Regions from separate parts of the Alteromonas sp. S005 genome, predicted to be linked through region 3. Evidence: predicted binding sites of a transcription regulator. Region 3 holds the regulator's gene; each other region holds the start of a gene.

Region 1 (10,306 bases), on a different contig from region 3:
GCAAAGGCGGCAGTAGTAATGCTTAATAATGCCGTAGTTAGCACAGCTTTAACCCTGTTCGATGTGCTGAACGTGTGCGTTAACTTATCAGATACTGTGTTTTTCATATTTACATTCATGTTGAAGCCCTTATTAAATTTGCTGCCACTTGGGCGCGTGCACTCGCTCAATCAAGGCAATTTGCTGTTGGTATACGTGATGCAGCATTTTTATTAATGCTGAGTTGTCTGGATCGTCTTTTAACGCCGCCTTAATAACATCAGCGGCATCATCTAATTCTTTAAGTTGCTCCTGCCAGTCTTGTGTTAGTGCTGGTGTACTTTCATAATTTGCTAGCAGGCTGTTAACTTGCTGCTGCTGTTGGCTGCTCATTGCGTCAATCAACGCGTACCCGCTGCTTCTACTTTCATCGCTTTTGAACACAAAAGGAGCAGCAAACCACAAGACAGTAACCAAGCAAACACTGGCAGCTATAGCCAGCCACTGCCTTGAAGTTACCGTAGAAGGTGAGCTCTCTTCATTTGAAGCATCACTCTGCTGAGACGCTATGCCTAGTTCAATTCCACGCCATAGGTCCCTTTCTGGCTGCTTCTCTTTCGATAACCCAGACACATGCTGAGCAAGCTTGTTATCAAAATCACTCATCATCGACTCCCATAAAATCTTTCAATAATTGCTTAGCACGGAAAAATTGCGCTTTGCTTGAGCCCACTGCCATACTCAACATGTTGGCAATGTCTTCGTGTCGGTAACCTTCAAGTGCGTGAAGTACAAAAACCATTCTGGCGCGTTCTGGTAGGCGAATAATCAACGCTTCTAAATCCACATCGGTGCTATTCTCTTGAGCAGGCATTTCATTAATGCCGCTATTTTCTAAGTTAAACATCCGCTGCACCCACCCTTTCTGCTTGCGCATATAGGAAATGGTAATGTTTGCCGTAACGCTGTGTAACCACGTGGAAAATTGGCTTTGGCCATCAAAGTTACCGAGCTTTTTCCAAAGCTGAATAAAGACTTCTTGCGAAGCATCTTCTGCCATTCCCTTTTCACCTGTAAGCCGGTAACAAAGCGCGTAGACTCGCCCAATATGTTCATCGTAAAGGGACCTAAACGCCTGCTTATCGCCCTCTTTCGCTTTAGATATAAGCTCGTTTTCGCCTTTGTTACCAAACACCACATTGGCGTGTACAACACGTTGTTGTGTGTGTTCCATTCTTTTCTCTTTGTTATTTGTGGTGCTGATTAGCATTAGCACTTGTTAGAGTTATAAGGTTAGTCGTACCCTATAGTAGAAAGGTTTAAATGCACAAAAAATTTTTTGGAGATGCCATGTCTACCTCATTTTCTGTTAACGCTCTGTTTGCTGGAAAACCTCAGCCGCTTGGCCCTCGTGGGGCACCAAGCAGTATTGTTAAAGCCCCCGTCGACGCGTTAACGGTACATATGGACAGAACCGATGAAGACGAACAGGCCAACAAACGCCTTCACGGCGGGCCAGAAAAAGTGCTTCATCAGTTCAATCCGACCAACTATCTAACATTGAAAAAACACTTTCCTGAAGGCGAATTTTCGTTAGGCAGTATTGGCGAAAACATCAGTGTAGAGGGCATGGACGATGCTACCGTTTATATCGGCGATATATGGAAGTTCGGCGAGGTAGAACTGCAAGTAAGTGCACCCCGTGCCCCTTGCAATAAAATATCCCACCGCTTTGGCATCCCCAACTTAGATAGATTTGTTGGAGAACGAGGCATCACTGGCTGGTACTACCGAGTTATTAAAACCGGCACCATTAACGTTGGCGACGAAGTAACACTACTGCACCGAGAAGGTGACACTGTTAATGTTCACACCTTAATGCAGTGTGCCCATACAAAAGCGGACCCAGCATTGGCTGAAAAGCTGGCTACGCTTGAACCGCTTGATGATGAATGGCGCGGAAAATGCCAAAAAATTGCAGATAAGATTGCGGATAAATAGGCCATTTATCCCTAGCTTAAATTAAAAAGACGCTCGCTCACCTTCATTCAAAATAATCCAAGGCATGGAAGGGTTTAGCTGCCGCTTCATTTTAATCAGTCGAAATAGCGCAGAGTGTGATGTTTTGTCTCCCATCATCCAGCTGGCGTTTCCATAGCCCCAAGGCACTACGGCTTTACAGCCCAGGTCTTGGGCGGCAACAATGGCATCTTCTGGTGTAGTATGCACCTTGCGATACCATTTAGGCGAGGTTTCGCTAAAATAAGACGCTATAGGTAACAGGCAAACATCTATTTCCCCAAAGCGCGCTTTAATGTCTTTGAAGTGCGGCGAATATCCCGTATCTCCCGCAAAGAACAAAGTGCTCCCTTCATTCTCAAATACCCAACCACCCCACAATGTAGCATTGTCGTCCTCATACAAATAAGGCACCCAAATTCGGTTACTGAAATGATGGGCAGGCACGAAGTGAATAGAGGTGTTACCTACGTTTTTGCTGGTATACCACGCCATCTCACTGATGGAATAGCCTCTATTTGGAAAGTGCTCAGCGAAACCTAACGGTACAAGATACTCAGGCCTTGTACCTAATTCAGCAATATCAGCTTTATTAAAATGGTCATAGTGTATATGGGAATAAACCACAGCATCGGTTTTAGCCAGCCTGTCTCCACCTACCTTAGCGGGTTCGTTGCGGTTAAACCCCTCTGCCAACCGAAAAGCCCAGTTAACGGGCCAATCAAACTGGCCAAACACCGGGTCGATAAGTATTTGCTCACCATCGTCAATGTTCAGTAAAAAACTGGCGTGCCCTAACCAGGTTACGGTAAAGGGGGTTTGCGAGTTCAATGTCGGGTTGTTGCCAACAAACTGACAATTCTGCATGTCACTTTCGCACTCAATGTCAGTAGATGCCGGATAGCAATCATTAGTACAGGTAACAGGGTATGCTTTAAAACCGCTGTAGATATTGCTGAACCTGTCCTCGAAACCCGGTTCATCTGTGTATTTGATTACCGCATCTTCACCTTCTATTTGAGTAACATAATTAGAACTGGCGCAGCCAGTCATTATACTTCCTGCTACAACTAGCGACGCCGACAACGTCGTTAACCTCTTTAAACTCATTACCATTTTCAACATCACGTCCATGTAGCTCCACCTAGCAGTCAAAGCGCTTAGTTAGCTGCTGCGTCTATGTTTTATTTACTCAATTGTGCAGACATCAAAAGAACCGCTATTGTAAAGCGAGAAACTATCGGCACCACAGTAAATTTGTAACAAAAATAGCTTGAATTAAGCCACCAAGGTTACTTGGACTATTTGTTGCTAAACCTTCATCAGCCTGCATATCAATTTGCTTTTTCACGACTTGAGCGTTAGGGGGTCTTTAAGATTGATGGCAAATTCTAAGCAAAAAAAAGCCGCTCTAAGAGCGGCTTTTTTCAAATACGTCAGCGATTACGCTTCAGCAATGATGATCACTTTGATTGAAGTGATAACGTCAGAGTGAAGTTGTAAGTCGATGTCATACTCACCAGTCTCACGAAGAGTACCAGTAGGTAGTTTAACTTCTGCTTTTTGTACTTCAACGCCAGCTGCAGTAATTGCATCAGCGATGTCACGAGTACCAACAGAGCCAAATAGTTTACCTTCGTCACCAGCAGGTGCTGCGATTGTAACTTCAGCAAGCTCAGCAACTTTCTCAGCGCGTGCGTTAGCAGCAGCTAGTTGCTCAGCAATTTTCGCTTCAAGTTCAGCACGACGTGCTTCGAACTTTTCAACGTTGTCTTTAGTTGCAGGAACCGCTTTACCCTGTGGGAAAAGGAAGTTACGAGCGTAACCAGACTTAACAGTCACTTGGTCGCCCAGGCCGCCAAGGTTGGCGATTTTATCTAGTAGGATGATATTCATCTTAGCTAACCCTTATATTCGCCAAATTACTTGTGTGAATCAGTGTACGGAAGCAACGCAAGGAAACGTGCGCGCTTGATCGCAGAAGACAGCTGACGCTGATATTTTGCGCTTGTACCAGTAATACGGCTAGGGACAATTTTACCGCTCTCAGTGATGTAGTTCTTAAGAGTAGCGATATCTTTGTAATCAATCTCAGTCACACCTTCTGCAGTGAAACGGCAGAACTTACGACGTCTGAAAAAACGAGCCATGGGTGATCTCCTTAAGCGTTGTCTTCAGTGGTTTCAGTTTTCTTTTCCGCGCGATCTTGGCGAGGAGCAGAATCGTCACGACGCTCACGACGAGGCTCTTCTTTCATCATTGGAGAAGGCTCAGTCACAGCAGTCTTAGTGCGCATAACCATGTTACGTAGGATCACGTCGTTGAAACGGAAAGCATTTTCCAATTCATCAACAGCTTCTGCAGACGCTTCAGCATTGATTAGTACGTAGTGGGCTTTGTGCAGCTTTTCAATTGGGTAAGCCAGTTGACGACGGCCCCAATCTTCTAAACGATGAATCTGACCACCGTCTTGCTTTAGGATAGTAGTATAACGCTCGATCATACCAGGTACTTGTTCACTCTGATCAGGGTGAACCATAAATACGATTTCGTAATGACGCATTATAGCTCCTTACGGTTGTAGCCTCGACAGTACAGCCGACTGTATGGAGACAAGGAACGAATTGGGATGGCTGTAAGGGCGCGCATTATACGCAGCAGTTACTAATTGCACAAGCATTAATCACCTTTAGAACAATCATTTTGCCCTCTCTCCAAACACTACGCTCAGACATTTAATTAAAATACTGTTTATTTATACAGTAAATTATTGTACAGTTTTTGTGTCTTTAATAAACAGGGGACCTACCATGGCCATTACCACACAGTATGTTGTTACGCACAAAGGGGTAGAAAAATTGGTAACTACCGACAAAAAAGAAGCTGATCAGTATGACAAAATGCTCGATGCGGCAGATAACCTCGCTGACTACATTCATGCGAAGGGCATCAAGCTTGACGATAGCGTAGTGGAAGAGCTCACCATTATGTTGTCTAAAAACAAAGATAAAATCAGTAAGATTTTCAAAGGCGCTACTGCAGAAAGCGTATTAGAAGACGAAAGCGCTGAAGTGGTAAAGCTACAAGCTAACGGCTGATAATTTAGGCGCGCTTCTCCTTTGCGTCGTTATGATGAGCAATTAATAAGAGCAATTGCCGCTTTAGGCTGATGAGATCTGATAGCATAGCTATACGCAAAAATGTTATTTGATAACATTACCTCAACGCGGCAATGTGTTTTCTCTGCTTTTTAACAGGGTGAACAGACGTGTCGCTTTTGCTAATGTGAATATAAGACGTAAATACAGGTCGGGCTTAGCGTGAATACCATCAATAAAAATAATAGCACTCATTCCCAGCGCAACGCAGTGTCTGAAGAGCACAACGCAGTGAATAAAGAGCGCAACACAGCGATTGAAGTTAGCAATTTACAGTTTTCGTACACCAAAGAAAGTCCCCCCATCATTGACATTAAAGCGTGGCAAGTTTCGCAAGGTGAGCACGTTTTTCTTTCAGGGCCTTCAGGTAGCGGAAAGAGCACATTGCTCAATTTGCTGTGCGGAACATTAACTCCAACTCAGGGCGACATTGCCTTAATAGCGCAGCCTTTCTCCGCACTATCGAACCGACAGCGGGACAAGTTTAGAGCACGCAATATCGGCGTTGTTTTTCAACAGTTTAATCTTATTCCCTACCTTTCTGTGGCACAAAATATTAACGCCGCAGTATATTTTGCGAATAAAAAAATAAGCAAAACGGCGGAAGATGCGAAGCTTCTTCATTTACTCGACAAGCTACAACTCCCTTCACGGGTACTGCATGCTAAAGCCGATGCCTTGAGTATTGGTCAACAGCAGCGTGTAGCAATAGCCCGAGCGCTCATTAATGATCCAGAGTTATTGATTGTCGATGAGCCAACTTCGGCGTTAGATAGCGACGCGCGAGATAGCTTTATGTCGCTGTTAAAAGATGTAGCAGGTGAGAGCACCATGATTTTCGTTAGTCATGATAAAGCAATGGAGAGCTACTTTGACCGTCATTGCAGTATGAGTGAATTGAGCCTAAGTACAAGCCATGCAAAGTCTTCACTCGGTGGCATCGAGCAAGTACAGGAGCGTGCATAATGCTAAGTACCATTGCTATTGAAAGTTTAAAGCGCAGAAAAACCACGGCAGTTCTCACGCTTCTAAGCATTACTATCAGCATAAGTTTACTTTTGTGCGTGGACATTATTCGAAGCCAAGTGAAAACCAGCTTTACACGCACAGTGTCAGGCGTCGACCTTATCGTTGGCGCACCAAGTGGACAGCTTAATTTACTTCTGTCGTCAGTGTTTAATATAGGCACTCCCACTAAAGGTATTGAATATAAAAGTATTGCGGCGCTTCAATCTAACAAGCAGATATCGTGGCTTATCCCACTATCTTTGGGTGATACTCACCGAGGTTTTAGGGTGGTAGGTACGACCAACAGCTTTTTTGATCACTTTAAATACGGGGACATGCAGTCACTACAGCTATCTGATGGAGCGACATTTACACAGCCGCTATCTACGGTAATTGGTGCTGATATAGCCGAATCATTGGGATATGAAGTAGGCGATAAGATTATTATTTCTCACGGCTTAGGCAGTGTTTCATTCAATAATCATGACGATCACCCTTTTACTATTTCCGGAATCTTAGATAAAACAGGCACCCCCGTGGATAAGGCTGTTTATGTCACTTTGCAGGGCCTTGAAGAGGCCCACACAGGGCCCAAGCATTCACCCACCTCAATGTTAGGACGTAAATCTGCTGACAAGGCGAACGAACACGAACACGAACACGAGCACGAGCACGAGCACGAGCACGAGCACGAGCACGAGCACGAGCACGACGAGCATACCGGTGAACATGCGTCTTACAATAGCGAAGCGTTTACGCCTGAGTCTGTATCTGTGGTGATGCTAGGGCTTAAACATCGGGTAACTGCTCTGCAACTGCAGTACCAGATCAATCAAAGTAAAAATGAGCCGCTAATGGCTATTCTACCGGGCATGGCACTCGCAGAACTTTGGCAAATTATGGGAAATGTTGAATCGCTATTACTTGGCCTTTCCGGTCTTATCGTCATCTGCGCGCTTATTGGGCTTGCAACCATGCTACTTGCAACTATGCGTGAGCGTTACCAAGAAATAGCTGTTTTACGCACTATTGGCGCCGGACCATTTACTTTATTACTGCTAATTCAAATTGAAGCTATGCTGCTTTCCATTTTGAGTGCTGCGCTAAGTTTGGGCTTAGTTGCCGGATTAATGAGTGTACTAAAGCCTTGGTTAAGCAGCACTTATGGACTGTTTTTAAGTAGCCCTCTGTTTGTACAAAGCAGCGCTATTATCATTTTACTTATATTAGGGTGTACCTATTTAGTGTCGCTGTTCCCGGCCGTTGCAGCCTATAAACGCGGTCTGCATGCTGGACTGAATACGAACTAGGCAAAACCAACGCGTAGGAGAGTGTTACTCTCCTACACGCTTGTTTGTGCTAAAACGCAAAATAAGTTCATGTACCTGATTCACCGTGGCGCGCAAATCGTTACTGGCCGCGAGCGATGCCTCAGAGGAACGCTGGGTTTCAGATGCGCCATCAGCCACTTCTACTAGCTGTTGATTAATATGTTCCGCAACCGTGCTTTGTTCTTCTACAGCTGAAGACATCTCCACAGTAGCATCTGCGATACCTTTCACCGCATTATTAATTTCAAACAAGGCTCCTCGGGTTTCTTCTACTATCGCGCTGCCGTGCTCTGCTGAGGCTAACCCTTCTGTTGAAACTCGCACCGCGCGGTCAGAGCGCTCAGCAAGTTCTGTAATAATGTTGTGGATTTTGTCGGTCGATTCGCGAGTTTTCGAAGCTAAGGTACGCACCTCATCAGCAACAACCGCAAAACCTCTTCCTTGCTCACCCGCCCTTGCAGCCTCAATCGCGGCGTTAAGTGCCAGCAGGTTTGTTTGCTCGGCAATGGTAGAAATAATGTTGGCCGCTTCACCAATATCACTAGTTGACTGAGCTAATTCAGTTACTGTTGTCGATATTGACTCAACAGCTTCGCGTAAAGCAACAATGGCCTGCATGGCTTCTTCTGCTTTTTGGTTACCTGTTTCTACGTTGGCCGCTGCTGTTTTTGCACTTTTGGCATTACCTTCAACCCGCTCAGCAACTTCTTGGATAGCTTGACTCATTTGTGTAACCGCGGAGGCGATTTGCTGAGTAGCCTGGTTTTGTTGAACGACGGCAGCGCTTGTGCTTTCAGCCTGATGATGCGTTGCGTGAGCTATAGACTCAAGACCCGCTGACGCGTCTTGTATTCGAGTTAATGCTGTGCGGTTTCTAGCAAGTTCACAGCCTAACACGAGTTTGGCTTGGCTAATATGAGGTGGGTCTGGGAAGTAAGTTTGCGCCACCGTTTCATCGGCATAGCTTTCAGGGCTGAGTGTAATCAGCTCCCGCCAATCTTTTTTGGCTTTTGCTTGTTGAGTCACCATTAAAATAATGGCACCTAGAAGAGCAATGCCAGCCGCAGCTACGCCATGTGTAAAACCAAGAGCCAACACCATTAAAAAGCTTAACATTAATGACGGAGCTAAATGAGAAAGTGTCTGCACAGTTCTAGATACTGGCGATACCGGCGACTTGCCTTCTTGCATTCTCGCATAGACGCTCGCCGCTCTGGCAATTTCATCATTTAAAGCAGGCACGCGGACAGATTCATACCCCACGATTGTTTTGCCGTCATATACAGGCGTTACGAATGCTGAAACCCAGTAGTGATCGCCATTTTTTCTTCGGTTTTTAACTAACCCCAGCCAGCTTTGCCCAGACTCTAAAGTACGCCACATTTCCTTAAATACGGGTGCAGGCATATCGGGGTGACGAATCAAGTTATGGTTTTTTCCTATTAATTCTTCACGAGTAAAACCACTCGCCTCCACAAACTCACTATTGCAGTGTTGGATGACCCCACGCTTATCTGTTGATGAAATAAGGCGGTGGTGAGATGGAAACTTATACTCTTTTTGGGTAACAGGCTGGTTATTTCTCATTAAATACTCTCTCCATTTTGCAAAGTACTCATCCATAGAGCATAAAACCTTTGCTTTCTCATAAGACTAGAACATAAACAGCCGCTGTCTAGTTTGAGAAAAAACTTTGAGAAATTTTATATTTTATCAATCAGTTAAAAAAGAACTTTATACTTTAGACCAATGGCAATATGACAGATACTGTCGTGCCTTTTCCCTCAGTACTGACGATATCAATCCTGCCATTGTGCTCCTCAACAATAGTCATAGAAATAGACATCCCTAGCCCTGTACCCTCGCCTGGCGGTTTGGTGGTAAAAAAAGGCGTAAAAACTTTACTCAGTGTTTCTTTAGACATGCCTACGCCCTCGTCCTCAACGATTAAGCGGACATTGTCCGCCTCCTTCTCTACTTTGAGCGTTATTTCTTTCCCTTCAGGAGTGGCATATATCGCATTGGTTAAGAAGTTTACAAGGACCTGCTGAATTTGCCCTGAGTTACCGTTGAAGAAAGCGTCTTCTTCAGGCACTTCAAAGCGCACCACATTGCGATAACGATGCAAATTATTGGTGAGCTTAATCGCTATATTCATGGCTTCGATAGCGCTAATTTCAGAGTGCTTGCCTGAGCCTGGATAAGAAAAACTTCTTAACGCTTTCACGATTTCGATTATGCGCTCAATACCTTCATGAGACTCATCAAACATTTCCGCAATTTCGGTCGCGCTGTCTTTGAGCGAAAAACGCTTTTCTAATGCCATGAACTGCACTTCAATTTCACCGCCCGCTTCTTTACAAAGGCTACCTATTTCCTCGAGAGCGCGTTGATAATCATTAAAGATATCTTTTGCAACGACAGTGTTACTTCGCACATAACCGATTGGGTTGTTAATTTCATGGGCGATACCAGCAGCTAACTGACCTAGCATGGCCATTTTGTCAGCACTGACTAACCTTTCTTCAAGGAAATCCCTATCCTTTTTCACGTTACTCAGCTCTAGCTGCCTGGTATCTAATTCACTTTTCTTATTTTGGTATCGAGAGGTGATGTTGAGGTAATGCTTTGTGGTATCTAAAACGTAAAGCGTCTCTTCTTCTAGGTTATCGTCTTTGGTCAACAATACTAACCACGTGTATTCCCCCTTCGACATTTCATGCATAAAGTGGAGTAAGCGAGATTCTTTATCTGTTTCAGGCTGTACTACCGCACTAACACACCAGTGGGAATAGCTTTCTCGTAAATCTA
Region 2 (10,306 bases), on a different contig from region 3:
ATCTCTCGCGACCGTAAGCTTGATGTGCTCGTTGAGATGCGTAGCGATCCTCGGGAAATCCTAATCGACAATACGCCTCATAATGAATGGACGTCTATCTTTGCTGATATTGACGCTGAAGACTTACTAGAGCTACTGGATTCATTGCCAAAACGCCTCGTCGATATGGCGTATGAGTCACTGGATTCCAAAGAGCGAAAGTACTTCAGAGAAGCCACGCAATTTCCCGACAATCAAATAGGGCACTGGGTGAACCACGAACAGTTAGTGCTGCCGTCGAACGCCAAAGTACGCGAGGGTTTGCGTTTGTTAAGGCGGGAGATACCTCAGCACTGCGATAGTATTTTTCTGGTGAACCGTTCCGGTCAGTTTTCTGCCTTGGTTAAAATAAGTCACCTGTTTAATGCGCAAGACCACGTTTCGCTATTTGACTTATCTGAAGAAAACGTGACCACTATTCAGGGAGAAGACGACACCATGAATGCATCGCTTCTTGTACAGCGCTCAGGATTGGCGTCACTGCCGGTGGTTGATGAAAACAATAAACTACTTGGTCGTTTAGATGTGACCTCAGCGAGTGAATTGGTCAATGAGTTTTACGAACGCCAAGTGATGGCCTCGGCCGGTATGGATGAAGACGAAGATTTATTCTCGCCGGTGGCAAAGAGTGCCAAAAACCGCGCACTCTGGCTTGGTATTAATTTGCTTACCGCGTTTATGGCATCTTGGTTTATTGGGCTGTTTGAAGGCACGCTGCAGCAAGTTGTTGCCCTTGCGGTGTTAATGCCCGTGGTGGCAAGTATGGGCGGCATTGCAGGTAGCCAAACGCTTACCCTGATTGTAAGGGGGCTTGCGCTAGGGCAGGTGACTCCTGCCAACTTAAGGGCGCTCATGGTAAAAGAGTTGAAAGTAGGCGGGGTGAATGGCGTTATATGGGCGCTGGTAATAGGTGTTGTGGCATATTTCTGGTTCACTGACGCTATGCTTGGTTTAGTGATTTGTTTAGCCATACTGTTTAATATTGTAGCTGCAGCCGTAGCTGGAGTGTTTGTGCCTGTTATTTTGGATAAGCTAAAAATAGACCCTGCACTGTCTGGCTCGGTCATCCTGACTACTGTTACCGACATTGTTGGTTTTGTGGCGTTTTTGGGCTTGGGAACGCTCTTTCTTCTGTAGTCCGTTTACGAGGTTATGCTGAAAATTTCGCGCAGTTTACGCCCTTTGCCGCATTGGAAAGCGTTAAGGGTTGTGAATTTATCTAACCTGATAAACAATACGCGCCTTCTTACCCTGAATCTCGTTGGAGCCAGCCTTGTCTAAGCAAGCCAGTGCCGCCCAAGTCGGCGTTATTTGCGCGATTGCCGCATACAGTATGTGGGGTGTTGCACCTGTCTACTTCAAGCAGTTGATGGTGTTACCCGCTGCTGAAATACTTATGCACAGGGTAATCTGGTCCGTTGTGCTTTTAGTTGGATTAATTGCTGCGTTAAAACAATGGCCAAAAGTAGGTGCTGCCTTTCGCAATAGGCGGGTTATGCAGATTTTGTTTGTAGCCGGGCTGCTGCTGGGAGCAAACTGGCTTTTGTTCATCTGGGCGATCAATAACGATCATATTCTTGATGCGAGCCTGGGTTATTATATTAACCCCCTTATCAACGTTTTCTTAGGTCGTCTTTTCTTAGGCGAAAGGTTACGCAATCTGCAGCGCGTAGCGGTTGGGCTCGCAGTTATTGGCGTGGCAATTCTTATTTTCTCATACGGTCACGTGCCCTGGATTGCCTTAGTACTCGCCGGAAGCTTCAGCGTGTATGGCTTATTACGTAAGCAAGTGGCAGTAGACTCGCTACCAGGTCTATTCATTGAAACCTTAATGTTATCGCCATTAGCTATCGTCTACTGGGTATTCTTTGGTTCTGAATACAGTAACTTATTTAATAATGACGCTACCTTAAACACCCTTATTCTAGCGGCAGGTATTGTTACCACTGCGCCCCTGCTTTGCTTTACTGCTGCAGCGCGACGCATTATGTATTCAACGCTGGGCTTCTTTCAGTACATTGGCCCAACGCTTATGTTTATATTGGCAGTTTACCTGTACGGCGAACCCCTTGAAGAATCGCGCTTGGTTACTTTCGGCTTTGTGTGGCTTGCACTTATCTTGTTTAGTGCCGACTCGTTGGTTAATTACCGCAGCCAACGAAAAGCGCAAAAACAAATAATAAAAGAGAGTATGGAATAAGCCAGCAAAACACGCGGCGCCTGCAAGCCATTTAAAGGTAGGGTTTAAAGAAATAGCTCATGAAGCTAAGGTAAGGATCCCTGCTCTCGACGAGGTGTATCCACAGGGTCGCACTTCACTTGGTTACGCCCACTATTTTTGGCAGCATACAGTTGCTTGTCTGCAAGGCTTAGTAGCTTATCCACGCTTTGAGTATGAACGCCACTAACTCCAATACTGCAGGTCACTTTTATATCGGTTTTGGGAAGCTGGATAACTTCAGCTTCTACCACTTTTCTAAAATCTTCTAAGCGTTCACAGGCTTCATTAAGCGGCGTTGAAGGCATGTAAATACAAAACTCTTCACCACCAAAGCGCGAAATAATTTCATCAGGGAAGTAAAACTCAATGAGTGCCGCCATGGCCTTTAGCACAATGTCACCGGCGTCATGGCCATGGGTATCGTTAATTGACTTAAAGAAGTCGAGGTCGATAAGTGCCAAGGCATGATCATCAGATAAATTTTGATGCTGTACCGTTACCATGTAAAAGAAGTGGCGTCTGTTGGGAAGGCCCGTTAAATAATCCGTATTTGCCACGCGGCGAATTTCTTCAACACTTTCTATATATTCGACGTTTTGCATTACGCGACACAAAAACTCTTCATGGCAGTACGGTACGCGCAAGAAGTCATTAGCGCCGCTTTTGATAAAGTGTGCAGACATTAGCATACCTTTACCTCCAGCAACGCCCATTATGGCAAGCTGTTCTTTAGAAAATGCTTTTCTTAAGCTAGCGACAAAATGTGTTCCCGTCATATCGGGCAGCGTATCATCAGTGATGACAAGACGTACATTTTTGTGTTCAGAAAGGCACTGCATTGCGTCGGTAGCTGTTAAACATTCAAAGGCAATAAAATTATGACGCTGAAGTAATGAAACCGTTTTTGAGCGTAAAACACGATTGGTACTCACCACTACAACGCCGGTAGATTTGTTTTTTTCTAGGCGGCTTATCAAGCGGTTAAGATAGTCGTAGTTTTGCGAATTTTCTTTGGGAATGTAATCGACAACATCTCGTTCAAGAACCTTGTCGCGAATAGCATTATCTAGGTTTTCTGTTGTTGCAATGGTAGGAATGAAAGATCCGACGGCAAAGTCGATGGCTTCCCCTTTAGGCGCATCGGGTAATGAGTAAGCAACAATGGCGCACAAGAAACTTTCAGGCATTTCTTGTGCAAAGCGTGCCTTTCCTTCGGTGAGCGACGTAGCGCCCACGGGCGTAAGGCTAGAACGGCGTACTAACTTCGCAATAAGTTCAAGGTTGCCTTCACCATTTTCGATGATCAGCACGTGTTGCTGCATACATTCCAACTCAGAGTTAGGCTACCTTGCCAATTAATAACGCTACGCCTTCTCCAGTTTTGCGTAAGCAAGTACCAGCCATTTACTGCCAAATTCATCGAAGTTTACTTGAACTCGACCATGCTCACCACTGCCTTCGTAGTTAAGCACAATACCTGCCCCGAATTTACGATGCACTACGCGCTCACCTAAACTAAAGCCTGTTTCTTCAAAACTGGCGTGCGAGGTAGCTTGGCTAAAGCGATTGTGTACAGGCCGCGATATAGTGGATTTTAGTCTGACTTCTTCCACACAATCTGCTGGCATCTCGCGAATAAAGCGCGAAGCCGTATGATACTTATCTTGACCATATAATCGACGACTTTCTGCGTAAGTGATATACAACTTTTGCATAGCGCGAGTCATACCAACATAACAAAGTCTGCGTTCCTCTTCCATCCTGCCTGGTTCGTCGTTGGTCATCTGGCTAGGGAACATACCTTCTTCTACGCCAGCTAGGAACACTAGTGGAAATTCAAGGCCTTTTGCAGTGTGGATAGTCATCATTTGCACAGCATCTTGGTCTTTATCTGCTTGGGTTTCCCCTGCTTCAAGGGAAGCGTGGGCCAAAAACGCGGCCAGCGGCGACATTTCTTCCGCTTCTTCAGGTACGATAAAAGTCTTACAAGCACTGACCAGCTCTTCCAAGTTTTCCAGTCGAGCCTGGGCCTTTTCTCCGCGTTCTGCTTGGTACATGGCGTACAGGCCTGACTGGCGAATGGCTTTATCGGCCTGCTGGTCAAGAGGCTCGTCTAGCGTGGCTTGCTCTAGCTCGGTAATAAGCAAAACAAAGCTTTGCATAGCGTTTAATGCACGGCCTTTAAAGCCACCTTCGTTGATAAGCAGCTGGCTGGCTTGCCACATAGAACAGTTATGCATACGTGCAGTGTCGCGCACTTGTGAAAGGGTTTTCTCTCCAATACCGCGACTTGGAGTGTTTACCACACGCTCGAAAGCAGCATCGTCGTGCGGGTGGCTTACCATGCGCATATAGCCAAGGGCATCTTTAATTTCTTGGCGTTCGAAGAAGCGCAAACCACCGTAGATGCGATAGGCCAACCCTTCATGTAGCAGGGCTTCTTCCAGTACTCGAGACTGGGCGTTGTTTCTGTAAAGAATAGCGGTGTCGCTAAGGGCGTTGCCTTGATTTAGCCAGTCTTTAATTTTTGAAACAATGAAGCGGGCTTCGTCGAGTTCGTTAAAACCGGCATAGACAGAAATAAGTTCGCCCTGGGCATCTTCTGTCCACAGCTCTTTCCCTAAACGGCCCGTGTTGTTGTCGATAACCGTATTCGCTGCTTTCAGAATGTTCCCAGTAGAACGGTAATTCTGCTCAAGACGAATAGTGGTAGGTTCATTAAAGTCTTTAAGAAAATGCTGAATATTATCTACGTTTGCACCGCGCCAACCGTAAATAGACTGATCGTCGTCGCCAACAATCATAATGTTGTTATTGTCGCCGCTACAAAGCATGCGAAGCCATGCATATTGGATATTGTTGGTATCTTGGAACTCGTCAACTAACACAGCACGGAAACGGCGCTGATAGTGGGCCAACACTTCAGGGTTCTTTGCCCATAACTCGTGAGCGCGCAGCAATAGCTCGGCAAAATCTACCAAGCCTGAACGATCGCAGGCGTCTTGATATGCAGCGTAGACTTCACGCATGGTTTTTTGGATATGATCGCCGTGAGTCTCGATGTGCTGTGGGCGCAGGCCTTCGTCTTTATTGCCATTTATGTACCACTGGATTTGACGAGGGGCCCAATGCTTTTCATCTAAATTCATGGCTTTTAAAATGCGGCGAATCAAACGGTACTGATCGTCAGAATCGATAATCTGAAAATTTTCAGGCAAATTTGCTTCAGCGTGGTGCGCGCGCAACAAACGATGTGCAAGCCCGTGAAAGGTACCAATCCACATATTGTGTAGGCTGCGACCCATTAAAGATTCAATACGGCCGCGCATTTCTTTCGCTGCTTTATTGGTAAAGGTAACCGCTAAAATAGAATAAGGTGCGATGTTTTCGACTTCCATCAACCACGCAATGCGATGTACTAATACGCGGGTTTTACCACTACCTGCGCCAGCCAATACTAGAGCATTTGATAATGGGGCTGCTACTGCTTCACGCTGTTTATCGTTAAGCTCGTCTAGCAGTCGAGATACATCCATAGTGCGGTACCTGTTAGTTGATAATGTTATACATTTAGCAGCGGCCTATTATGCCATCTGACTGTTAATTTATACAGTCCAGTTTTTCGCCCTTTTCGTTAAATAAAAGCGCGGTTTTTTGCCTATTTAAGGTGTGCGGTTATGCACACCTCTCAATGAAAGAAACGGGCGCTTTAACCGTTCTAATTAAGTAGTGACAGAGCCTAGTGTGACCGACGTAAGGCTCATAGGTACGCAAATAAAAGATACAGTTATTAGCTATAACGAATTAATACGATAAATTGATCGAATTATGCGCTTGGCAGGTATCACATCGGTATTGCATCACGCCAAACTCGGGTAAACTTTCTGTTCTTTCATTTGTTTGCCTCTGCACTTTCATACAAGGCGAGAGTTAGCAAAAGAGTTAAGCCACTTTAGGCAAGCTGAAAAAGCACACGGCCCCAATTTTTTACGACGTATATTGGCACACAGACAGCACACTAACGGGACATGCTCATGACCGCACTTTCAACGCCCATCGATTTCTGGTCGACGCTAAAACAAGAAGCGCAAATTGTTGCTGACAACGAACCTTTGCTATCTAGCTATGTGCATGCCAGTGTTCTTGCGCACCATAATTTCGAGTCGTCGCTAAGCTTCATTTTGTCAAACAAAATGGCTGATGACGTGATGCCTGCGCTTGCTATACGTGAGGTGTTCGATGAAGCTTACTTATTAGAGCCAAGCATTAGCGAGGCAGCCATCGCCGATATTATCGCGATAAATGCGCGGGATGCCGCAGTGAATGACTACCTTACTCCCTTGCTTCACTTTAAAGGTTTCCACGCCGTGCAGGTACACCGGATGGCGCACTACCTTTGGGTTCACGGACGCCACCAGTTAGCCTTATTTTTGCAAAGCCGTAATTCATCAAGTTTTGGTGTAGACATCCACCCAGCTGCGCGAATTGGCAAAGGTGTTATGTTCGATCACGCTACCGGTATTGTGGTGGGTGAGACTGCGGTAGTAGAAGATAATGTGTCTATTTTGCAGAGCGTAACGCTAGGCGGTACGGGTAATGAGTCAGGCGATCGTCACCCCAAAATTCGCCAAGGTGTGTTAATTGGCGCAGGTGCCAAGATCCTAGGAAATATCGAAATCGGCGAAGGCTCAAAAGTCGGCGCCGGCAGCGTTGTACTTAATAGCGTACCAGCTCACGTTACCGTGGTGGGCGTTCCAGCCAAAGTGGTTGGGAGACCGGTTTGTCAAAGCCCCTGCGAATCCATGCGCCAAAACGTACTAGAAGATAACTAAAATTGCGGGGGCAAAGTCCTGACTCTGACCCCTTTATTTATAAGAAGTGGGTTAACTCGTTGAGGTTATCTAGTACTACGTGAGGCAGTATGCTCACAGGCTCGTTGGCTAATTTCATGGGTCTGTTACAGGCAAACCATGCGGCTTGATAACCAGCGTTAACCGCTCCTTGTACATCCTTAATAATATTATCGCCTACATGAAGAATGTGTTTCGGTGCAATGTGTAATAGTGCTGCCGCTTCATCAAACATATCGCGGGCTGGTTTCATGGGGCGTGATGTGCTGGCATGGAGAATGGTTTCAAAATAGCTATCAATCCCTATTTTTTCTGCGTTAACGTTACCGTTAGTAATGCCAATAAGCGGCAGCTTACTGCTAACGGCTTTTAACGCTTCGTGCACCTCGTCCGTAAGCTCAAAGTTACTTCTTGCATCGTAAAAGCAGTTGAAGCATGCCTCTACTGCATCACTTAGCTCACCATTACTGGTCAGGTCTGTTGTTAACTTTTCAGGAGTCGTATTAGACAATGCGGCAGTAAGCACTACACGTCTAAGCTGACCCATGTCAGAGGCTAAGCGCCGGTCTTTTTTTATTGCAGCACGCTTAAGTGCTAGCCAGTCGTTAGCCGACAACGCGGAGGCTAACTTGTGGTGCTCAGCAATATGCGCTTGAAGCGCTTCTTCGGCCTGACGAATAATAGGGTCGTTGTTATAAAGGGTGTCGTCAAGGTCGAAGGTCATAGCCTCAACTTTGTTAATAGACCTGAAAAACTGCATGATGAAACCTTAGGTTAGCTTTATTTCTTGTGCGCCCGCGGATGGGCGGCATCATATACGTTGGCGAGATGCTGGAAGTCGAGGTGGGTATACACTTGTGTTGTCGATAAGTTAGCGTGACCTAACAGTTCTTGTACCGCACGCAAATCGCCACTAGATTCTAATACGTGAGTAGCGAAAGAATGGCGCAGTTTGTGGGGGCTTACTTTTTGCGACAGAGATTGCTCTTTTGCCATTTTATCCAAGCGGTTAGCAACCTGCCTATTTGATATTCGAGTTTTACGCTTACTGACAAATACTGCACTTTCGTAAGGCGACGCATAAGCAGGGCGTACTTTTAACCATGCATTTAGCGCTTTTTGTGCATGTCGACCCAATGGCAATATTCGCTGTTTGCTCCCTTTACCCATGACCTTCACCGTACCGTCTTTTAAACAGTCGGCTAAATTAAGCCCGGTAAGTTCGCTTAAGCGCAGCCCGCATCCATAAAGCAGCTCAAACATGGCTACATCTCTTAACTGCATGCCTTCATCATCGTCACTGCTTCGAGGCGAGGCATTGAGTAACTGCTGCATCTCGTCTACGCTTAGCTGCTTTGGTAATGACTTTCCTTGTTTCGGTGCTTGAATGCCTTCTACGGGGTTACTGAATAGCTGCTGATGTTCGATAAGGTATTGGCAGAATGTTCTTAGTGCCGATAGTCTAAGCGCAATACTACGCGGACTGTGCCCTGACATTTTCGCATCGGCCATTACACGCTTGATATCGCTTGGCGTGAGCCCAGACCATTCGTAAAGCCCAAGTAATTTTCCCACTTCGGTTAACTGGCGCCGGTAATTTTTGATGGTGTGAAGGGATAAACCGCGCTCTACCTGCAAATGAAGTAGAAATTTATCGAGCCATTGCTGACACGGTTCGCTGATTAAGGCGTCCGTAGACACAGCACTTAATATCCCATCATTTCAGGCAAGATGATATTTAGTACTTGCTGAAGCTGTTGTAGCAAGAGGGTATCCATATCTGGCGTAAAGTGGCTGGCGTCGCTGCTGCTAATGCCCAAAATACCTAATTCGCGGTTATCGCCAAGCAGCATTAACGCCACAGATTCTGCAGGGCTTTCGCCGAAAAGAAGTTGACGTTCGTGTTGTGACAAACGACCAAAGAAGAAGTTAGTATTTTTAAAGCGCTTTTCCGTGAAGAGGCGCTGTTGCAGCTCAGGAATAGCGTGAGGGCCTTTAAAGCTTTTGATTACTGCTGAGGACAACTGCAAACGCTCTTGCAGTACATCTTCTAAGGTAAACTGCACTTCGGCGACACTTTCACAGCGCAGTAGCTGTACGTTTAAATCGGTATAAACGCGATAAATTTTCTCGTTTTGTTTCGCGATAGTGACTAACTGATTTAGTTTGTAATTAAGCTGTCTGACCTTTTGTCTAAGCTGATCACTCTGAATTTCTACAAGTGAAACACTGCCTTTGTGTTCGTGGGGAAGCTTAATTTTTTCGAGAATGTCGGCATGCTCGGCAAAGAACTCAGGGTTTTGTAATAAGAACGCGCGCACATCAGCACTCGACAATTCCGTTGTGTCGTTAAATGGCTCAATTAATTGCGTGGCGTTAGATTGCCCTGATACTTCGCTCATAAATTTATATGTCCGTCATATACGTGTTCGGCAGGCCCTGTCATTTTTAAAACGCTATCTGGGCCTGGCCAGCGTATACGTAAACTGCCTCCGGGCAAATCTACCCGTACGTCTTTACTTAATTTACCCTGTATTTGACCAATTGCAACTGCTGCACATGCACCGCTACCGCAGGCTAAGGTTTCACCTGAACCACGCTCAAATACGCGAAGTTTGATATGCGACTCGTTAATTATCTGCATAAAGCCCGCGTTTACGCCCTCGGGAAAGCGCTCGTGCTTTTCAACAAGTGGGCCAATTTCGGCTACGTTGGCCGTATTCACATCGTCTACTTCCATAACGCAATGAGGGTTGCCCATCGACGCTGATCCAATAAACAAGGTGCGTTCGCCAACACGTAAAATATACGTGTTCTCTTGCTTGTTGGCCGTAAGCGGAATGTTCGCAGGTTCAAACTCAGGTTTGCCCATATTCACGGTAACCTGACCATCTTTTTCTAGATAAAGCACCATCTTACCTGCTTTGGTGCTTACCACTATCTTGTTGCGGTTAATTAGGCCTTTTTGCTTAACAAAGCGGGCGAAACAGCGCGCGCCATTGCCGCATTGTTCTACCTCTGAGCCGTCTGCATTGAAGATACGATAGTGGAAATCTTGTTCAGGGTCGTATGGCGGTTCTACCATCAACAGCTGGTCGAAGCCAATACCGAAGTTTCGGTTAGCTAATTGCTGAATTTTTTCTTTGGAGAAAAAGACGTTTTGAGTAACGTTATCAATAACCATGAAATCGTTACC
Region 3 (10,306 bases):
CCCATAGTTTTGGCCACATGGCGGAGCACAACGTCCCTTCAGCTAGTTCATATTTCTCAAAATAGTGAGCGCGTATTGGGCATATCGGCGCAGGACTTACTCAGTGGCGCAGTCGAGTTTGGCGATGTGCTAACTCAAGTTGCTGAAAGCGATTTTACTTTTGCTATGCAGGCGCATATGGAAGGTGTTGAAACCCATTCATGCCGTCTTCAAATAGCCACGCCCACGCGTACCATTTGGGTAAGTATGATCTCAACGGCGAGTTTTCGTGAGGACGGGATGCTGTATTCAGTGCAAGCATTTCTTTTCGATACCAGCGATCAAAAATATGTTGAAGACAAACTTCACACAACAAACCAGCGCATGCGGCTCTTATTGGAGGCCTCTGAATTAGGTACGTGGGATTGGAATTTGGCCGCGGATGTAAATCAGGTTAACAAACGTTGGTGTGACATCGTCGGTCTTGAATATGAGTATTACGATACTAGCTCTCGCTTTTTCAGGCAGCTAATCCACCCTGCGGACTATGTAAAAGTAGAAAAGCAATTAAACGAACACATCACTGGAAAGAGCAAGGTTTTCAACACCACTTTTCGCATGAAACATACCAATGGTTCGTGGGTCTGGGTTGAAAGCTATGGAAAAACCGTGGAATTTGACATTACGGGTAAGGCTATCCGCGTTGCTGGTATTCATCGAGACATTACGCAAAGAATGGAAAGCGAGCTTCACGAGAAAAAGAAAACCCAGCTACTGCAATTTATCAATAAGACCCGTGCCTCCTATCTTCAGAGCAACGACTTAACTTTGGCCTGCCAAACGGTATTACCGGAGCTTATTGATATCTCAGATAGTCAGTTTGCTTTCATTGGCCAAATGAAAGGGGAAGGCGATGATTCAAAGCTGTTTATTCACGCCATTTCTGAAATAGTGTGGGACAGCACCAGTTTCACACAATATAACGAGTACAAAAAAAGGAACCTATATTTCAGTAGCTTCGACAACCTTTTTGGTACCACTATTTTAACCGGTGAAGTAACGATAAGTAATACTTCAGGGACCCATCCAAACTCAAAAGGGGTGCCGAAAGGACACCCGCGCATTAGTCGATTTTTAGGGCTGCCGATCAAGGTCAAAGATAGAGTGGTGGGCATGATTGGTTTAGCCAACAAATTTGAGACATACAATGTAGAAGATGCAAAGTTTTTACAGCCTCTACTCGATGCGTTAGCTGGCCTTTTCTATGCGGTAGAATTAGAAGATGCACGCGCCGTCGCAGAGGAAAAGCTACGGCAATTAGCTATGACGGACTCGTTGACGGGCTTGTACAACCGAAGGGCATTTATTGATGAATGTATAGCATTTTCGAAACAGCATTTAAGTGCCTGCGTTGCGATTGTTGATATTGATTATTTTAAGAAGGTAAATGATACCTACGGACATGATGCGGGTGACCAGGCGCTTATTACGCTTGCAAGGAAAATAGCTAAACAAAACAGCGAGCCGAATGTGGTTGCCAGACTAGGTGGTGAAGAGTTTGCTATTGTGAGAATGGGTAAAAATAAAAAAGAAATTAATACACAGTTAGAAGCGCTTCGTATCGCAGTGGAAGAAAGTCTTGTTACCTACAAAACCGACACAATAAAGCTTTCTATTAGTATAGGTGCAACCTTTATCGATAATACCTATGGCGCAGATTTCAGCGCGCTTTTATCTGCGGCAGATAAATGCCTCTACAAAGCAAAAGAGCAAGGCCGAAATCAAGTAGTATGGGATGATGACTGAGAATTTTTCTTTGTTAAAAGTCTTAGAGCCATGCTTATCCTTAAAAGTGATGATTGTGTGGTAAACAAAGATACGCTATAAGAAGATAATATTTCACTGTAGTTAACAAAATTAGGCGTGTTTTGAGCTTTTGACTAATGAAAAGCCATCATGCCTTACAAATCAGGGACGACGCATGAACACTTCGCGCTTGGGTTTTTCTGGCCTTTTTTCTGTTATAGCTCTAACGGCTTGTGGTGGCGGAGGAGGGGCTGACTCGTCTCCTAACCCAACGCCTGCACCTCCTCCTGAGCCTACCGCGTTAGAAATTCTGTCGAATCCATTAGACTACTCTACTGCACAACTAGATTCTGCAGCTAAGAGCTACGCTGACAATGGTTATACGGGCGCAACAAAAGTGGCAACAGCCGATCTTAGTGCTGTGCAAAACGTCTATGTGGCACTTTTCGGTGAAGATATCACGAGTTCACCTTATTTAGACCTGTTCGAGGTATCAGAGCTTGTAGATGCCAACGGCAATATTGAGGGTACCACACCGTGTTCGGATTCAGGCTCTATTTCTTACTCTGGAAACCTGAACTTGGAAACGGGTATAGGAACAATAGTTGTCGATTATGACCAATGCCTTCACTACTACCTAAATGCGTATCACGACGGCCAACTTTCAGTCGCTATTACTAAATCAGACGACGACAACTTTGAGGCCACATCATATTTCACGAGTCTTTCGGTAGGAAGAGGTAGCCAACGCGTAACGCTAAAAGGGCTAATGAAAGCTGATTTAAGCTACGACTCACGCACGGGTTATTACAACGAAGAATACACACAATATCTGACTGCTACGTTTAACGGCGAGACCTACAAAATAAACGCTACCTCTTTTGATGGTGTGAGAAGTATTAGTTACTCCTCTGAATTTGAGGGGACAATATATATCGGCTCTAAAGGTAAACTAGAGTTTTCTTACTTGTCTGAGGAAGGAGGGCTACCTTATGCTTACCAAGGTTCCCTTGTCGTAAAAGGCGATAAAACGGCAGGCATAGATTTAATGCAGGGCGCGGTTCGCTATGGTGAAGATTCCGACGGCGATGACACCTATGATGTTGGCGTGTTTTTCAGCAGTATCGAGACCTTTGCAAGCAGCAATATCGCGAATATTGTTCTATCCGATATAGAAACTATTTCAGCACCTCCCGTTGCAGGTGAACCTTATTACTTTGCTTATGACCCTGTTTACACGTCTGACGATATAACCGTTGATGAGGGGTATTATTACGACTCTGATACGCCTGAATCTGATTTGTCAGTATCCTACCGTTGGTATATTAACAACGTTGTTTTAGAAGGCGTTAGCGGTAATACATTGCCTGCATACAACGCGGTGTTCGGCGATGAACTTAAAGTAACTATGGTAGTGTCCGACGGTGTTAACGTTGTTGAGTCGCAACCATTGTTTATTACTATTAGTGACTCCCCAATGACACTTGCCGTTTCCAATATGCCTGAATCGGTAGCTGCTGGTGGTTACGTCGAGTTCACTGTGAGTATGACGGACCCCGATCAAATTAATAGTGACTCTGCAGGGCAGCTTGTATCAGCGCCTGAAGGCGTAACCCTCGATGATGAAGGCTTATTGACTTGGCAGGTACCTGAGAGTCAGTTGTTCAACGAGCAAACATATATTTTTAATTTTGCTAGCTTAGATGGCGAGGAGAATTTACAAACCCTAGAGATCAAGGCTTACGCAAATAAAGCCCCAGCGTACGCACGCGTAACGGCGATGACACCAATTTATAATCACGGATTTGCAGTCGCTTCATCTAATGGTGTAAAAGAGCTTGTATCAATTAATGAGCGAAATGTGGGTACTTTTTCGTTAGAGGGAAATTCGCTCAAAAATACCTACGTATACCCCTATAAATTGCCCACTAAAGGTGAAATTAGGGGCGTGCATTCCCAGGATGTTGACGGTGACAATAACGATGAGATCTACCTTCTTACACAACAGGGTTTGTCTGTTATAAAAGACCGTGAAAGTAATGCCGAAGCGGTGTTCGTTGTAGAAGGAAGTATAGTTTCTGGATTGTTTTATGACATCAATGGCGATGGAATTGATGAAGTCGCTTATTTATACGGTGATGACTATTATGATCCGAACGCGATTGTCATTGTTGATGTTCAAACGGGTGAACAGTTACAGCAGTATGATATCGACGGCGTTAATAATATTGCTTTTGGTAATGTAGATGATGACGCTTCGATAGAGATGGTGACGAACAACGGTTACGTATTTGACATTGACAGTGGTACCAACCAATGGCTGTATGGCAGCGGGTTTAGCAACATGTTTGTTGTGGTGGGCGATATGAATGACGATGGTGTCGATGAAATCATCGGTGCTGATAGTTGGAACCATATCTCAATTTACTCAGCAGTATCTAAAAACAGTTTAGCCACGCTGGAACATCCAGACATTTGCGATATAGCCTACACCAATGAAAGCTCAGCTGCTAAAGGGCTCGTGGTGGTATCCGAATGTCAGTGGGGACAGGTGAAAGGCTTTGCATTCGATGCGGGTCAAATTTCTGAGCAGTGGGCTATCGCTCACAACACGTACAGCGCTATGTCACTTCTTATCGATGATTTAGATAACGACAATGTGCCAGATATCATTTGGACTGGTGACAACCAAGTTTTAGTCGCACAACAGAACGCTAGCGGTGAGTATGCATTGGCAGATATTGAAAGTGCGCCGCGCGCTTATAAATATCACGCTGCAGGCTGGGCTCCCTACGGTGACAATGACGAAAGAGCTGTCTTTGTCAGTGACACAAGCAATTACGATTCATCTATTCAAATTTTATCAGTAAACAAAGACGATGAGTTTGCGATAAGTGGCGAAGTTGGTGAAGACGCCTATAACGACAGCAAGCCCGTTGTTACAGACTACAATAATGACGGTGTGGGTGAGTTATTTATAGGGGCGCTGGACTATAATTCGTCGTTCAATGTGGTGAGACTTTCGGATAATTCTGTTCAGTGGACACTGAGTCAAAATCACAACAGTCAAATATCATTTATTGAAGCACTAGATGTGAATAGCGACAGTTACGCTGATGCAGTTGTCGTGGAAAACGATCGACTTAAAGCGTTTGATATTGAAAATCAGGTGCTAATTGACGCGATCAACAACGATTTTTCAATCAACGCGCTGGCTGTTTCAGAAAGTAATGGAGTGCATTATTTTGCTGTCGGGGGGTATCGTTCGTTAAAGCTCTATAAAATGCAGGACGGTGAGTTTGTTGAGTTAAATGAGTTGGAAACTACTTGCGATCAACTGCTCACAGTAAATTTTGATAGCGATAGTGACCTTGAGTTTGTGTGTCTGGACAGAGATTATTCAACGATCAATGTGTATGACGTGACAAGCGAAGCATTAGCATTGAAAGAGACTATAGCGCTGTCTTTTTACCCTCAGAAGATAGCAGCTATACCAACGACATCGTCTAACCAGTCGATCCTCGCCATCCATCAGCCAGATGATTACGACTATTCGTATGATTACTATGACAGCATCGGGTACCAAGTAGTTGAGATTGATAATAAAGGGCATGCGGTATGGCACAGTCCGCTATTGGGGCTGCAAAACGTTGATGGTATGCGTACCCGCAAAAACAGTGATGGAGAGTTGGAGCTACAAATAGGTAACTCGGACATGGCCCTTCTGGCAAAATAAGGATACTGCACTTGTCGCAGACTCATGCGTGTAGCAAAAGACGCGGCAAGTGCTTGTTATTTGTTTTTAGGTGTATATACTTACAGGAACTGTATGAACAGACAGGTCTTTTATGCGCCCACTCACAGCTCGACAAACTGAAGTTTTAGAACTTATTAAAACAACCATGCAAGAAACGGGAATGCCGCCTACACGTGCGGAAATTGCTCGTCAACTTGGTTTTCGTTCTGCCAATGCAGCAGAAGAACATTTGAAAGCATTGGCGCGTAAGGGCGTAATTGAAATCTTACCTGGTACCTCCCGTGGTATTAAGCTCAATATCCCCCTTGAGGATACAGCATCAGAAGAAGAAGGTTTGCCTCTAATCGGGCGCGTAGCGGCTGGTGAGCCAATTTTGGCGCAAGAACATGTCGAATCGCACTACAAAGTCGATCCTGCTTTGTTTCAGCCTCAGGCAGACTTTTTGCTTCGTGTAAACGGCATGAGTATGAAGGACATCGGTATCTTAGATGGTGATCTCCTCGCGGTGCATCGCACGACTGATGTCCACAATGGTCAGGTCGTTGTGGCGCGGGTGGATGAAGACGTTACGGTTAAGCGTTTAGAAAAACGCGGTCGTGAAGTCCTACTTCATGCTGAAAATGAAGAGTTTTCGCCAATTAAAGTAGATCTTGCCAGCGAGCCTTTTGCCATAGAAGGTATTGCCGTGGGTGTCATAAGAAACGCCGACTGGATGTAAGGTTTTAACATCTTCAGCAAAAAGCGGCGCCCTAGCCGCTTTTTTAATGCCTTTTGTTGCTATATTTCTGCTAGTTTTCTTAAGTTAGCAGCGCGCAATACCTCGTCCAATCATGACCTAAAGTATAAATATTAAGCAGCACGCAAAAGCCATTCTGCCTGTGAATGAATTTTTAGGTATGCATTCATTATTTGAAAATTTGTTTGAAAATAAATATCGATAGCACGTTACTCGTTGATTTTTCGCTCAAATGATTGCTCGTAAGCTCACATGCCTTGTTCAAAATGCGCGTTTGATTTTACCCCGTCTCAACAGCTACCAATTTACTCCTTTATTCAAAGCGTAACGTTAGGCTGCCATTGCAAATGATTAAAAATTGAACGCTTCGTTAAATTTTTAACAGAAAAGACTAGACGGCACGGAATTATTGCGCAATTCTTAGACAAAGATTAACAAAATAATAACAATGACTCTAAATTTGTTTTACAAGTTGAGGTTATGGGTCAATCGTTCGCAAACCATTTGGTAGGGCATCGCGCAAAAAAATCAGCGTTTTTGGTCTTGCTATTACGGAGGTGCTGAGTGAAACAACTAACGACCATTATTGCAAAATGGTGTTCTAGTATACCTATTTTGCTTCTTTCCCCATTGCTTCTTGCGCAAGAAGCTAGTGAAGAAGTTTCTTCACTCAATTTAAGACGTGGTGCAACCGATATCAGCGGGCAGGTTTATGACCTTCATATGCTGATGTTCTTTATATGTGTAGGGATTGCGGTTGTAGTGTTTGGGGTTATGTTTGCCTCAATGTATCTACATCGTAAGTCTCGTGGAGCTAAGCCCGCTAATTTTCACGAAAACGTGAAGGTTGAAATTGCGTGGACCGTTGTTCCTTTTCTTATTCTAATCTTTATGGCTGTGCCTGCGGCGAACACCCTTATAGCAATGGAAGATACGTCTGAGCCTGACATGACCGTGTTGGTAACCGGCTCTCAGTGGAAATGGCACTACAAATATATGGACAGCGACGTAGAGTTTTACTCTCTGCTTGCTACTCAGCGTGAGCAAATAGAAAACAAATTTCAGAAAACCGACAATTACTTACTGGAAGTTGATCGTCCGTTAGTCATTCCAACAGGGAAAAAGGTGCGTTTTCTTATTACATCTGACGACGTTATCCATTCGTGGTGGGTCCCTGATTTCGCCGTCAAAAAGGATGCAAATCCAGGCTTTATTAACGAGTCTTGGGCTAAGGTCAACGAGCCAGGCATTTATCGGGGGCAATGCGCTGAGCTGTGCGGAAAAGACCATGGTTACATGCCAGTCGTGGTTATCGCTAAAGAGCCCGCTGAGTTTGATAAATGGATGGGCGAACAAGAAGAAATTGTTCGTAAAGCCAAAGAAGAAGAGCAGCGTCTACTTTCTATGAATATGTCTATGGACGAATTAATGAAAGAAGGCGAGCGCGTGTATAACGCTACGTGTGCAGCCTGTCATATGCCAAATGGTGAGGGGTTACCAGGTGTATTCCCAGCACTTAAAGGCAGCAAGATGGCGTTAGAAGATCAACAAGGTCACATCGACATTGTCCTACATGGTAAGTCGGGTACGGCTATGCAGGCGTTTAGCAAAATGCTTAGCCTTAAAGAAATTGCAGCGGTAGTCACTTACGAGCGCAATGCGTGGGGTAATAACACTGGCGATATGGTTCAGGCCAAAGACGTCAATGCAGTGGCAAACGGAAACTAGGAGCAGAAAAATGAGCAAAGCAACTGAAGTTATTTCGCCAGATACCTCTGCGCCTCACAGTGGTCACGTACATGGCGATCACCTACATGATGACCATGAGCACCACGATCATATTCCCAAAGGAATAACGCGCTGGCTGTTTACTACTAATCACAAAGACATTGGCACACTCTACCTGTGGTTTGCCTTTATTATGTTTTTAGTTGGCGGCGCAATGGCCATGGTGATCCGCGCTGAATTGTTTCAGCCCGGCCTACAAATTGTTGAACCAAATTTCTTTAATCAAATGACCACGGTGCATGGGCTTATCATGGTTTTTGGTGCCGTAATGCCCGCTTTTACGGGGCTAGCAAACTGGCTTATCCCGATGATGATTGGCGCTCCAGATATGGCGTTGCCGCGGATGAATAACTGGAGCTTCTGGATTTTACCTGGCGCTTTTTTAATTCTGCTTAGCTCACTATTTATGGAAGGTGGTGGCCCTGCTTTCGGGTGGACTTTCTACGCGCCGCTTTCAACAACCTACAGTGGCGATTCTACCGCGCTGTTCGTGTTCTCGGTTCACATTATGGGTATTTCCTCCATTATGGGCGCGATTAATGTGATCGTGACTATTTTCAATATGCGTGCGCCGGGTATGACCTGGATGAAAATGCCGCTATTTGTGTGGACGTGGCTTATCACCGCATTCTTGCTTATTGCCGTTATGCCTGTACTTGCCGGTGCGGTAACCATGGTATTAACGGATAAGTTCTTCGGAACGAGTTTCTTTGATGCTGCAGGTGGCGGCGACCCAGTTATGTTCCAGCACATTTTCTGGTTCTTTGGGCACCCTGAAGTGTATATCATGATTTTGCCTGCTTTCGGCATTATCTCGCAAATTGTTCCTACCTTTTCCAGAAAGCAGCTATTTGGCTATGCGTCTATGGTGTACGCCACAGCGTCTATCGCACTGCTTTCATTTGTGGTGTGGGCTCACCACATGTTTACCACGGGCATGCCAGTGTACATGGAGATGTTCTTTATGTTTGCCACCATGCTTATCTCGGTTCCTACTGGGGTTAAGGTGTTTAACTGGGTAGCGACCATGTGGCGTGGTTCACTAAGCTTTGAAATGCCAATGATGTTTGCTATTGCCTTTATTGTTCTGTTTACCATTGGTGGCTTATCAGGGCTAATGCTGGCGATAACACCTGTGGATTTCCAATATCATGACACCTACTTTGTTGTGGCTCACTTCCACTACGTTCTGGTAACTGGGGCAGTCTTTTCAATTATGGCGGCCGTGTATTACTGGCTGCCTAAATGGACAGGCAAAATGTACGACACTACCTTGGCTAAATGGCATTTCTGGTGCTCCTTGATATCGGTAAATGTCTTGTTTTTCCCTATGCATTTTGTTGGTTTAGCAGGTATGCCACGTCGTATTCCTGACTATGCATTACAGTTCGCTGATTTCAATAAATGGATAAGTTTGGGTGGTTTTGCTTTCGGCTTATCTCAGCTGATCTTTCTTGCCCTGCTTATCAAGGCGTGCAAAAAGCAAGGTGAAGCAGTATCGGCGCAAGTTTGGGATGGCGCCGAAGGGTTGGAATGGGAAATTCCATCACCTGCGCCTTACCACACGTTTGAAACACCACCTGTCGTGAAGTAACGGTAGGTGGCGTTTGTGAATTAGCCATTCTTGTAAAGCGCTAAACAGCAGCGGTAAGGATGGCATTCACATAGTGCTGACAGTGGAGTAAATAAGCGATTATACAAGCGTTTAACAAGCTTCACTATTGAAGTTACCCGGAGGTTGCGTAATGTCACAGCAAAGTGCAAATAACAAGATGGTTATCAAGCTTGTTGCTATTGTCATTGGCATGTTTGGCTTTGGCTTCGCCTTGGTCCCCTTGTATGACGTCTTTTGTGACGTAGCGGGAATTAATGGCAAAACTGAGAACACGGCAGCAGTTTACCAATCAGTTGAGATTGATGAGTCACGTGAAGTGACCGTAGAGTTTATCACTCGCACCAATACTGGAATGCCATGGGAGTTTCGCGCCGAAACTAAGCGTGTGAAGGTGCACCCTGGCGAGCTTAACACGGTATCGTTTTATGTGAGAAACCCTGCATCAAGTAATATCGTTGCTCAAGCAATTCCTTCTGTATCCCCCGGCACAGCGGCGCTCTACTTAAACAAGACAGAGTGCTTTTGCTTCAATCAACAGCCATTAGAGGCGGGAAGTGAGGCCTACATGCCCATGCAGTTCTACGTCGACCCGCAGCTACCCGAAGATATAACATTTTTTACCTTG

What was found. The regulator LexA, encoded in region 3, represses DNA repair genes until DNA is damaged. The targets are predictions, from matches to a motif close to TACTGTATNNNNATACAGTA.
Region 1: the regulator LexA is predicted to act here: its motif matches at 4,744-4,763, upstream of V7R55_RS11375 (YebG family protein).
Region 2: the regulator LexA is predicted to act here: its motif matches at 5,856-5,875, upstream of uvrD (DNA helicase II).

The regions. Positions count from the first base shown of each region.
Region 1 is NZ_JAZETN010000008.1:119,765-130,070, reverse strand. It holds gene V7R55_RS11415 (DUF4097 family beta strand repeat-containing protein) at 1-119, opposite strand, end outside; gene V7R55_RS11410 (hypothetical protein) at 133-645, opposite strand; gene V7R55_RS11405 (RNA polymerase sigma factor) at 638-1,213, opposite strand; gene V7R55_RS11400 (MOSC domain-containing protein) at 1,330-1,980, shown strand; gene V7R55_RS11395 (MBL fold metallo-hydrolase) at 2,002-3,114, opposite strand; gene rplI (50S ribosomal protein L9) at 3,442-3,894, opposite strand; gene rpsR (30S ribosomal protein S18) at 3,921-4,148, opposite strand; gene rpsF (30S ribosomal protein S6) at 4,160-4,561, opposite strand; gene V7R55_RS11375 (YebG family protein) at 4,809-5,096, shown strand; gene V7R55_RS11370 (ABC transporter ATP-binding protein) at 5,319-6,122, shown strand; gene V7R55_RS11365 (ABC transporter permease) at 6,122-7,474, shown strand; gene V7R55_RS11360 (methyl-accepting chemotaxis protein) at 7,499-9,082, opposite strand; gene V7R55_RS11355 (sensor histidine kinase) at 9,237-10,306, opposite strand, start outside.
Region 2 is NZ_JAZETN010000004.1:141,753-152,058, reverse strand. It holds gene V7R55_RS07365 (magnesium transporter) at 1-1,176, shown strand, start outside; gene rarD (EamA family transporter RarD) at 1,313-2,239, shown strand; gene V7R55_RS07355 (GGDEF domain-containing response regulator) at 2,305-3,582, opposite strand; gene uvrD (DNA helicase II) at 3,625-5,796, opposite strand; gene cysE (serine O-acetyltransferase) at 6,295-7,092, shown strand; gene V7R55_RS07340 (HAD-IA family hydrolase) at 7,130-7,870, opposite strand; gene xerC (tyrosine recombinase XerC) at 7,891-8,811, opposite strand; gene V7R55_RS07330 (DUF484 family protein) at 8,817-9,512, opposite strand; gene dapF (diaminopimelate epimerase) at 9,509-10,306, opposite strand, start outside.
Region 3 is NZ_JAZETN010000010.1:37,112-47,417, reverse strand. It holds gene V7R55_RS12575 (diguanylate cyclase) at 1-1,785, shown strand, start outside; gene V7R55_RS12570 (hypothetical protein) at 1,961-5,521, shown strand; gene lexA (transcriptional repressor LexA) at 5,634-6,260, shown strand; gene coxB (cytochrome c oxidase subunit II) at 6,843-8,006, shown strand; gene ctaD (cytochrome c oxidase subunit I) at 8,017-9,660, shown strand; gene V7R55_RS12550 (cytochrome c oxidase assembly protein) at 9,812-10,306, shown strand, end outside.